3 regions of the Nocardia sp. NBC_01329 genome follow, and region 2 is predicted to be linked to each of the others. Evidence: riboswitches for the same ligand, from Rfam matches in the RefSeq annotation. Region 2 holds a riboswitch; each other region holds the start of a gene.

Region 1 (3,272 bases), 830 kb from region 2:
AGACACTGACTCGCTCGCCCGGTATCCGCCGGTCAGTCGGTCGATGCGGGTGCGTACGGGGTATTCGCCGGGCGGTTCTCATCGGCGGCAAGCGGACGTCCGATCTGGGGGAAGGCGCGCTGCGCGCACGCGGTGCGTTCGCAGACCCGGCACCCTGCGCCGATAGGAACAGCCGCGGCCGCATCGTGGATCGGAAGGCCGTGAGAATAGACAAGTTTATCGGCGAAGGCGAGGTCACATCCGAGACCGACAGCGAAATCCCGCGAAGGAGACAGATATCCGGGATTGCTCTCTCCGGTGGTGCGCGCCGACCACAGATAAGTACGTCCGTCGGGCATCTCCGCGATCTGCGTGCGAATCCGGCCCGGAGTGGCGAAAGCATCGTGCACCACCCACAGCGGACAACTGCCACCCGTACGGGAGAAATGGAAAGCAGTGGCGGACTGCCGTTTCGAGATATTGCCCGCACGATCTGTACGGACGAAGAAGAACGGCACACCGCGCTGCCCGCGCCGCTGCAGCGTCGACAGACGATGACACACTGTTTCGAAACCTACCTCGAATTGCGCGGCGAGCAAGTCGATGTCGTAACGCAACGCCTCCGCCGCGCCGAGAAACAGCCCGTACGGCAGAACGAGCGCGCCCGCGAAGTAATTGGCCAGCCCGATACGCAGCAGCCGCCGCGACTCCGCCGGCAGCGCCTCGGTCTCGGCGAGCAGAGCCTCGATCACCTCGGCCTGACTGAGGAACGCCAACTGAGTCGCCAACTGAAACGCGCGCTGCCCGGCGGTGAGGCGCCGCGCGAGCGTGAGCCTGCGCGCTCCCGGATCGTAGATCCTCTTGGGCCCGGGCCGCACCGGATCCTCCGACCGGATTCGCACCCCCACCCCGTGCTCGTCGCGCAGTAGTCGCGCCAGCTGCAGATCCAGACCGCCGATACTCAACCCGCTCGCGGCGAAGAGATCCTCGGCGGCGGCGTCGAGTGCGGGGATATGGTTGCGCCGGTCGTAGAAATAGTCGCGGACATCTTCATACGGCATCGCGGTGCGCAGATCCGGCATCGGACCGTCGAGCCCAGCAGTGAACTGCTCGAGCTGCCCGTTGGCCGCGCGCAGACGCCGGTGCTGCCTGATCAGCAACCGCGCCGCCGACGGCACTCGCGAAAGCAAATCATCCAGCTCGCTGCCGCTCACCGAAGCAGATTCGGGGTCCTCGGTGAACACCTCATGCAGATCTGCCAGCAACCGAGCATCGGTCTCCGGCGCGAAGAACCCCACCTCCAAGTCGAATGTCGATGTCAGACGCATCAGCACCGGCACCGTTAGCGGGCGCTGATCGTTCTCCAGCTGATTGACATAGCTCAGCGACAACCCGAGCGCCTTGGCCAGACCGGATTGCGACAGGCTCCGCTGCTCACGCAAGGCACGAAGTCGGCCACCGGCATACATCTTCTCCACAGCCAGGTTCCTTTCCGAGATCGGCACTCGCTCGCCCACGCGAAACCGCAACCGTCCTGTCCGCACCGGCCGTGCGGAGGCCGGCGATGGCCGGTGACCTCGAAGCATCAGCACGGACCTGAGCCGCAACCCGCATGCGGGAAATCGGCGTACCGCCCGATCCACGAGGCGACGACCGCCGGACACGTCGTGTCCGGCACAACCGGCAGGTCTTCGGACTCATGGGCACCGACCTCGATCGGTCGACTCGGGATCGGAAACACTCCCCGAGCTGGTACTACCACGCCATCGCTTCCCAGGACACAACCCAGTGCATGTGACGGCGGTCGCTCCCACTCACCGCTGCGGGACAGTTCCGGATTCCCACCGGATTCCCTCTCACCATCCGCTCGAAATCACCCGACCTCGAGTGGAAGGCTTCGACATCTCGCGCCATCACTGAAGCGCAAGACGAACCAGCTGCGCTCGCCAGAATATCCCTGCTGCGAAACACCGACCCAACAGGGCCGCAGCGCCACAACGCGCCAGGACCGGGTCGGCGCCCGGAAGCTACCGGAGCTCACCGGCATCCGGTGCCGCCGCAGAGTCCGACACCGCTTACCCGGCCCTGCCTCGAAGCAGCGAGGTGTTCTCGATGAGTCGCACGACCGAGGCCGGTGATCGAGAACACCGGCCTCCCTCGTGGGCTCGAATGCTAGTGTGACCAGGCGCTGGTTGCCGCTCGTCCCCGGACGGGCGGCTCGCAAGAGGGAATCCGGTGAGAATCCGGAGCTGCCCCGCAGCGGTATGTGGAAACGACCGCGGTCATCAGCACTGGGCGCCCGGCCCGGGAAGCGACCGCCAGTAGGCGACGCCTTCCAGCGTCATGTCCACGAGTCCGAAGACCTGCCCGCGTGGTCGCGCCGACGGCGCGGTCTTCGGTCGACTCCGAGGGAGCGGTTGACGAGATATGGGTCGTAAGGCGCTCTCCTCTGCGCACATCTGTTTCGAGACAGTGCGGGTAGAGCTGGATCGATGAGAACTGTCGAGAGGCGCCGACCGGCGGTCGCCGTGCTCGCCGCCGGTTTGATCGCGGCGCTCGCGTTGGTCTCCGTGCTGGCATTGGCGCTGGGTGCGGCGCACATTCCCTGGCGTGACACGGTCTGGTTCCTATGGGCCGAACTCACCGGCGCGACGGTGGTCGCCGGCGATATCGCCGACTATCGGATCGTCGTCGATTCGCGTCTGCCTCGCGTGTTGCTGGCGGCTCTGGTCGGGGGCGGTCTCGGCGGAGTCGGGTTGCTGGTGCAGGCGATGGTTCGTAACGCTCTCGCCGACCCTTATGTCCTCGGTATCTCCTCCGGTGCGTCGGTGGGCGCCACCGCAGTCGTACTCTTCGGGGCCTTCGGCGCGTTGGGGATCTACGCATTGTCGACGGCGGCCTTCGCCGGGGCGCTGGGCGCGACTGTGCTGGTCTATCTGATGGCGCGCTCGGCCGCCGGGCTGGTACCGCTGCGACTGGTGCTCACCGGTACCGCCATCGGCTACGGGTTCTCCGCCGCGACGACGGTGCTGGTGTTCATGGCCCCGCACGGCGATGCCGCCCGTTCAGTGATGTTCTGGCTGCTCGGAAGCCTGGCGGGGGCCACCTGGCAGATGGTGCCCCTCGTCGCCGCGGTCACCGTGATCGGACTGGTGGTGATCGCCGTGTACGCGCGACACCTCAACGCGCTGTCGATGGGAGACGAGGTCGGCGCCGCACTGGGGATGAACGCTGCCAGGTTCCGGCTGTCCCTGTTCGTGGTCTCCGCCGCGATGACAGGCTGTTTCGTCGCG
Region 2 (3,272 bases):
GCCCGCCGAACAGCATCCGGGCCCAGTGCCGCCAGCCGCGCGCGTACCTGCGCGTTGCCGATCCGCGGATCGTCTCGGCGGCTCGCCGCGGCGGCGCGAGCAGCCGCCAGTTCCGCTGCGACGGCCTCGGTCCCGGAATTCAGACCACTGGCCAGCACCCGCACCTCGGCGGTCTTCTCGGCACCGAAGGCGAGCCAGGAACGCAGCGCGTCGTCGAGCCGGGCCTCCACCGCCAGCGAGTAGGGGACGTGCAGCAGTGAGCACGAGGTGGAGACCGCCAGAGACCGCACACTGCCCAGCAGTGCGGCCAGTGTCGACAGCGCGGCGTCCAGATCGGTGCGCCACACGTTGCGGCCGTCGACCACACCCGCGACGAGCAGTTTGTGTGCCAGTGCGGGAATCGCCGCGACCGCGGCGATATCGGCACCCGCGACCAGATCGACCGCGATACCTTCGATATCGGTCCCGGCCAGAGCATCCAGCGCCGGCCCCGGATGGCCGAAGTAGGTGGCGACCAGGATGGCCGGGCGGTTCTCCGATTCCGTCAGTTCCGTGTAGACGTGACGCAGTGTCGCTATCTCGGCCTCGGTGAGATCGGTGACCAGAGCGGGCTCGTCGAGCTGCACCCACTTCGCCCCCGCTTCGGCCAGCAGCCGCAGCAGCTCCCGGTACAGCGGGATCAGTTCCCCGACGCGGTCCAGGGCCGCCCCGCCGGTGGCCTTGGCGAGTTTCAGGAAGGTGACCGGCCCGATGACCACGGGCCGTGCCGCGACGCCCGATTCGATCGCCTCCGCCACCTGCTCCAGCAGATCGCCGGGATGCAGAGTGAAGGTCGTCTCCGGACCGAGTTCGGGGACCAGATAGTGGTAGTTCGTATCGAACCACTTGGTCATCTCCAGCGGTTCCACCGATTCGTTGCCGCGGGCGGCCGCGAAATAGCGGTCCAGCGGATTCTCGATATCGGCCACCCGGGTCGGCAGGGCGCCCAGTAGGGCGGCCGTATCGAGCATCTGGTCGTAGTAGGAGAAGGTGCCGACGGGGATCGAATCCAGGCCGGCGGCAGCCAGCTCGGCGTACTGATCGCGGCGCAATGCGCGCCCGGTCTCGTGCAGCTGCGCCGCGTCGATGCGCCCGTTCCAGTAGGACTCGATCGCGCGTTTGAGCTCCCGGCGCGGGCCCACCCGGGGAAGTCCGAGAACCGTTGCGGTGAACGGGCTCTGCGAAATAACAGTCACGGTGTTCTCCAGTGCTGAAGTTCGACGGCCATCGCCGTTCACGGACGCACGGCACCGATGAGACCCCGGACGACCCGGCCGCAAGGGCAGGTCGAAATGTCAGCACTGGTGGCGGCGCCTGATCCACGAGGCGGTGGCCACCGGATACGGCGTACCCGGTACAACCGGCAGGTCTTCGGACTCGCGGGCACCGGCCGTTACGGCCGACCTACTGGCCGTCGCTTCCCAGGCTGTACGGCCCAGTGCTGATGACGGCGGTCGTTCCTGCTCACCGCTGCGGGACAGTTCCGGATTCCCACCGGATTCCCTCTCACCCGCGTATTGCGGGCTTCGGCGCCGGGGGCGGACGTTCGGGGCTCCTCGTCGTCCGGCCGGCGGACCAGCTGCGTGGACCACAATAACGTGGACGCGCCGAGCTGCCCAGGGCGGTCCGGACGGTGCCCGGTCGCATTCGGCTTCGCATACCTTCGCAAGATCGGCCGAGCGCCCTGGACTGGCGGGATATCGCGGCGGCGGAGGATACGTACAGGCCTGGGTCGTTGTCGGTGAGATATGACGGTGCTATGAACAAGACTTCGCAGCGTTGCCATACGCGCTTGTGAAGATCCTGCCAAGTGGACTTCGCTGTCGATCCTGGATGCGGCGCCGGGTACGTTGGTTCAATGTTCTCGAAAGTCTTGGTTGCCAACCGCGGCGAAATCGCCATCCGAGCCTTCCGCGCGGCATACGAGCTCGGTGTCGGGACGGTTGCCGTCTTCCCGCACGAAGACCGCAATTCGGTCCACCGCCTGAAGGCCGACGAGGCATACGAGATCGGGGAGGAAGGCCATCCGGTCCGCGCCTACCTCTCGGTCGAGGCGATCATCGAGGCCGCCGAGACAGCGGGTGCCGACGCGATCTACCCGGGGTACGGGTTCCTGTCGGAGAATCCGGATCTGGCCGCGGCATGCGCGCGGGAGGGGATCACCTTCATCGGCCCCTCCGCCGAAGTCCTCGAACTGGCCGGTAACAAGGCGCGCGCGATCGCCGCGGCGAAGGCGGCCGGGCTGCCGGTGCTGAATTCGAGCGCGCCCTCGGCCGATCTGGCGGAGCTGCTCGCGGCGTCGGAGTCCATGGAGTTCCCGATATTCGTGAAGGCCGTCGCCGGTGGCGGCGGGCGCGGAATGCGCCGGGTCGCCGAGCGGTCCGGACTGCGGGAGGCGATCGAGGCGGCTTCGCGCGAGGCGGAGTCGGCATTCGGCGATCCGACGGTGTTCCTGGAGCAGGCTGTGGTCAATCCGCGCCATATCGAGGTGCAGATCCTGGCCGATACCCAGGGCAATGTCATGCATCTGTTCGAGCGCGACTGTTCGCTGCAACGGCGGCATCAGAAGGTGATCGAGCTGGCCCCGGCGCCGAACCTGGACCCGGAACTGCGGGACCGGATCTGCGCGGACGCGGTGGCCTTCGCCCGGCAGATCGGGTACAGCTGCGCGGGCACCGTGGAATTCCTGCTCGACGAGCGCGGCAACCACGTGTTCATCGAGATGAACCCGCGGATCCAGGTGGAACATACGGTGACCGAGGAGATCACCGATGTGGACCTGGTGCAGTCCCAGTTGCGGATCGCGGCCGGCGAGAGTCTGGCGGATCTGGGGTTGAGCCAGGACAAGGTCACCATCCGGGGCGCGGCCCTGCAGTGCCGGATCACCACCGAGGATCCGGCGAACGGTTTCCGTCCCGATACCGGCCGCATCACCGCGTACCGCACCCCCGGCGGCGCCGGGATCCGGCTCGACGGTGGCGCCAATCTCGGCGCCGAGATCGGGGCCTACTTCGATTCCATGCTGGTCAAACTCACCTGCCGGGGCCGGGAATTCCCGGCCGCGGTGGCCCGTGCGCGGCGTGCGCTGATGGAGTTCCGTATCCGCGGCGTCACCACCAATATCCCGTTCCTGCTCGCTGTCCTCGACGACGAGGATTTCACCGCGGGCCGGATCACCACGTCGTTCATCGACGAACGGCCGGAACTGCTGGCTACGCGTGAGCCGGCCGACC
Region 3 (3,272 bases), 2.4 Mb from region 2:
CCCGTCGCCGGTGACAGCGCCCGGTAGAGGCAGCGCAACAGGGTGGACTTACCGCTGCCGTTCGGGCCCACGACGCCGATGAACTGTCCCGGTTCGGCAGCCAGGGTCACCGACTCGAGGACCCTCGTGCCGTCGAACTCGACCGTGACGCTTTCGTAGTCGACGCGCATCAGCCGTGCTCCACCAGTGCGCCGCGGCGTCGCATCAACAGCACGAATACGGGGACTCCCACCGCCGCGGTGATGGCGCCAAGGGGTAATTCCTGCGGTGGGATGAGTGTCCGTGCCAACAGGTCCGCGGTCACCAGGAATACCGCGCCCAGCAGCGGTGTCACGATGGTGAGTCGCCGATGGTCGGCGCCCACCAGCAGCCTGGCGATATGGGGAACCACGAGTCCGACGAAGCCGATTGCCCCGCATATCGCGACGAAGCATCCGGTCATCGCGGCGGAGGCGACGAACAGGAACAGCCGGAAGCGGGAGGCGTTCATCCCGAGTGCGGCGCCGACCTCGTCGCCCATCGACAGTGCGTTGAGGTGTCGTGCATACACGGCGATGACCGTCAGTCCGGTCGCGGCCACGGCGGCGACCAGGGGAACCATCTGCCAGGTCGCTCCGGCCAAGCTCCCGAGCAGCCAGAACATCACCGAGCGGGCGGCATCTCCGTGCGGGGCGAGGAATACCAGCACCGTCGTCGCTGCGGAGAAGCCGTAGCCGATGGCGGTGCCGGTGAGGACCAGCCGCAGCGGTACCAGCCCGGCGGCCGACCGCGCCATCAGGTACACGAGCAGCGTGGCGCCGAGTGCCCCGGCGAAGGCCGCGGTGGAGAGTGCGTAGATGCCGAGCGCGCCGAAGGCTCCGAAGAGTACGACCGCGGTGGCGCCCACCGATGCTCCTGAGGAGATTCCGAGAACGTAGGGGTCGGCGAGCGCGTTTCGCACCATGGCCTGTACCAGCAGCCCGACCCCGCCGAGACCGGCCCCGACGAGCGCCGCCAACAACACCCGGGGCAGCCGGGAGTCGACGACGATCCGATAGTTCGCCACATCGCCGGCCGTCACGGTGCCGCCGGTGAGTTCGGCCCACAGGAACCACACGGTGTCACGCCAGGGGATATGTGCCGCGCCCAGTGCCAGCGCGAGGACGGAGACCACCGCAAGCGCCGCGATCAGGACAGGTACCAGCACGGCGACCGACAGCCGCCGCCTCTTGACAGTTCTCATCGGACCGGCGCTACCTTGCCGTCCCGCTCTGGGGTGCGCGAACGCATGCACGCGCCGCGCAGCTCATATCTGGTCAACCGCTCCCTCGGAGTCGACAGGGGACCGCGCCGTCGGCTCGGTCACGCGGGCAGGTCTTCGGGCTCGTGGACACGATGCCGGACGGCGTCACCTACTGACGGTCGCTTCCCGGGTTGTGCGCCCAGTGCTCATGACCGCGGTCGTTTCCACATACCGCTGCGGGGCAGCTCCGGATTCCCACCGGATTCCCTCTTACGAACCGCCCGTCACGGACGGGCGGTAACCAGCGCGCCGTCACCCTAGCAGCCGCTGGGGCCGTTCATCCTGCTGGCGGTCACCGGTCTGGTCTGGACGGTGGGTGCGTTCGTATTCCTGGCGCGGCGGATGCTGCCCGATTTCTGGTTCGAACGTGGTGTCGCCGATGTCGGTCAGGCGATGGGTGTGACTTCCACGGGTCTGATTCTGCTGCGGGTGGTCGACCCGGATCTGAAAACCCCTGCGTATCAGGCTTTCGGCTATAAGCAGCTGATCATGGAGCCGTTCTTCGGTGGTGGACTGGTGACTGCGGGCGTTATTCCGATCATCGCCAACTTCGGCGTCGGCTGGTTGCTCGCCGGGACGGTCGCGCTGTTCGTGGGCGCACTCGCCGCCGGCCTGTTGTACTTCGGTCGCCGCCCTATCGCCACTTCTACGTCGGAGCCGGCCACCGTCTCACCGTGACATTCGCGGTAGCGGCATGTCCCGGCGCCCGAAACAGGCGCCGGGACATAGTGCTTCGGGGTTTTCCCGGCCTCGTCGGTCCGTGTGTTCAGCAACTCGACGAAGCCCGGCCGGGTAGCCGTCGGCCGCGTGAGACCTCGACGTAGTTGCCGGTTCAATATGTCGACGTGCCACAGCGCGCCGTCGTCGCCTGACCCGGCACGCCGGCCATAAAGCCGGCTTCTGGCAGGCTGTACCTACGTAGCTGCTCGACGCGGTCGACGTGCCTTCCGGTGGCGTGGCGCACATGATGAAGCGGCCGGTTTCATCAGCGGGAGGTGGGGGGTTTGATCGTGCGGATGACAACGAGTGCGATCAGGAAGGCGAGTGCGGTGAAGCCGGTTCCTGCGGCGAATGCGGTGGCGATCCCGTGTGCCTGGACGTCGGGTGGCAGGTCGTTGCCCTCGGCACCGCCCATGTCACGAATCGCTGTGCCGAATGCTGTCACCAGTACGGCGAACCCGAGTGCGCCGCCGCCGATCCACTGCATGGTCTGTAGTGCTCCGGATGCGGCGCCCGTGTCCTGTGGTGCGACCCCGGACAGGATGGTGATCGTCAGCGGGACGGTGGTGAGGCCCACTCCGATACCGGCCAACAGTAGGGGGCCGAGCACCGCTGTCAGGTAGCCGCTGTCGGTGTGGAGTTGGGTGAGCCAGAGCATCGCTGCGGTCGCCAGGGCGGCGCCCGCGACCATTACCACCTTGGTGCCGAAACGCTGCACCAATCGTGGCACGGCATACACGGTCGCGAAGACTGCGACTGTCAGTGGCAGGAATGCGAGTCCGGTGCGCACCGGACTGTAGCCGCGGATGTCCCGCAGGAACTGCGTCATGAAATAGATGATGTCGAACAGGGTGGTCGGCACCAGTAGCATGTTGATATAGGCGCCGGCCCGGTTGCGGTCGGTGAACAACCGCAGCGGCAGGATCGGTTGTGCCGCGCGCGACTCGTTGACTACGAACACAGCGACCAACACCGCACCGGTGGCGCAGAATCCGATCGTTTGCGAGTCGGACCAGCCGTGGGCGGAGGCGCGGATGAATCCGTAGACCACAGCGCCGATGCCTGTGGTGCCCAGGAGAGCGCCGGGCATGTCGAAGCGGCCGGGACGGCGTTCGGTCTCATCGATGAACAGCAGTGCGAGTACGGCTATGGCCAATCCGATGGGTACGTTGATGAAGAACACCCATCGCCAGTTCGCGTAGTGGGTGAGGATGCCGCCGAGGATCAGTCCGGTGGCGAGGCTGACGCTGAACATCGCGGAGAATAGACC

What was found. Region 2 has a riboswitch for cobalamin ahead of metE (5-methyltetrahydropteroyltriglutamate--homocysteine S-methyltransferase). Riboswitches for the same ligand answer to the same signal wherever they lie in the genome.
Region 1: another riboswitch for cobalamin. It lies ahead of OG405_RS08450 (short-chain fatty acyl-CoA regulator family protein); the one in region 2 lies ahead of metE (5-methyltetrahydropteroyltriglutamate--homocysteine S-methyltransferase).
Region 3: another riboswitch for cobalamin. It lies ahead of OG405_RS15305 (FecCD family ABC transporter permease); the one in region 2 lies ahead of metE (5-methyltetrahydropteroyltriglutamate--homocysteine S-methyltransferase).

Annotation. Positions count from the first base shown of each region.
Region 1 is NZ_CP108381.1:1,803,530-1,806,801, reverse strand. It holds gene OG405_RS08450 (short-chain fatty acyl-CoA regulator family protein) at 33-1,457, opposite strand; cobalamin riboswitch at 1,645-1,880, opposite strand; cobalamin riboswitch at 2,150-2,364, shown strand; gene OG405_RS08445 (FecCD family ABC transporter permease) at 2,472-3,272, shown strand, end outside.
Region 2 is NZ_CP108381.1:977,800-981,071, forward strand. It holds gene metE (5-methyltetrahydropteroyltriglutamate--homocysteine S-methyltransferase) at 1-1,235, opposite strand, end outside; cobalamin riboswitch at 1,385-1,588, opposite strand; gene OG405_RS04590 (pyruvate carboxylase) at 1,898-3,272, shown strand, end outside.
Region 3 is NZ_CP108381.1:3,408,063-3,411,334, reverse strand. It holds gene OG405_RS15310 (ABC transporter ATP-binding protein) at 1-170, opposite strand, end outside; gene OG405_RS15305 (FecCD family ABC transporter permease) at 170-1,222, opposite strand; cobalamin riboswitch at 1,332-1,543, opposite strand; gene OG405_RS15300 (hypothetical protein) at 1,595-1,960, shown strand; gene OG405_RS15295 (MFS transporter) at 2,268-3,272, opposite strand, start outside.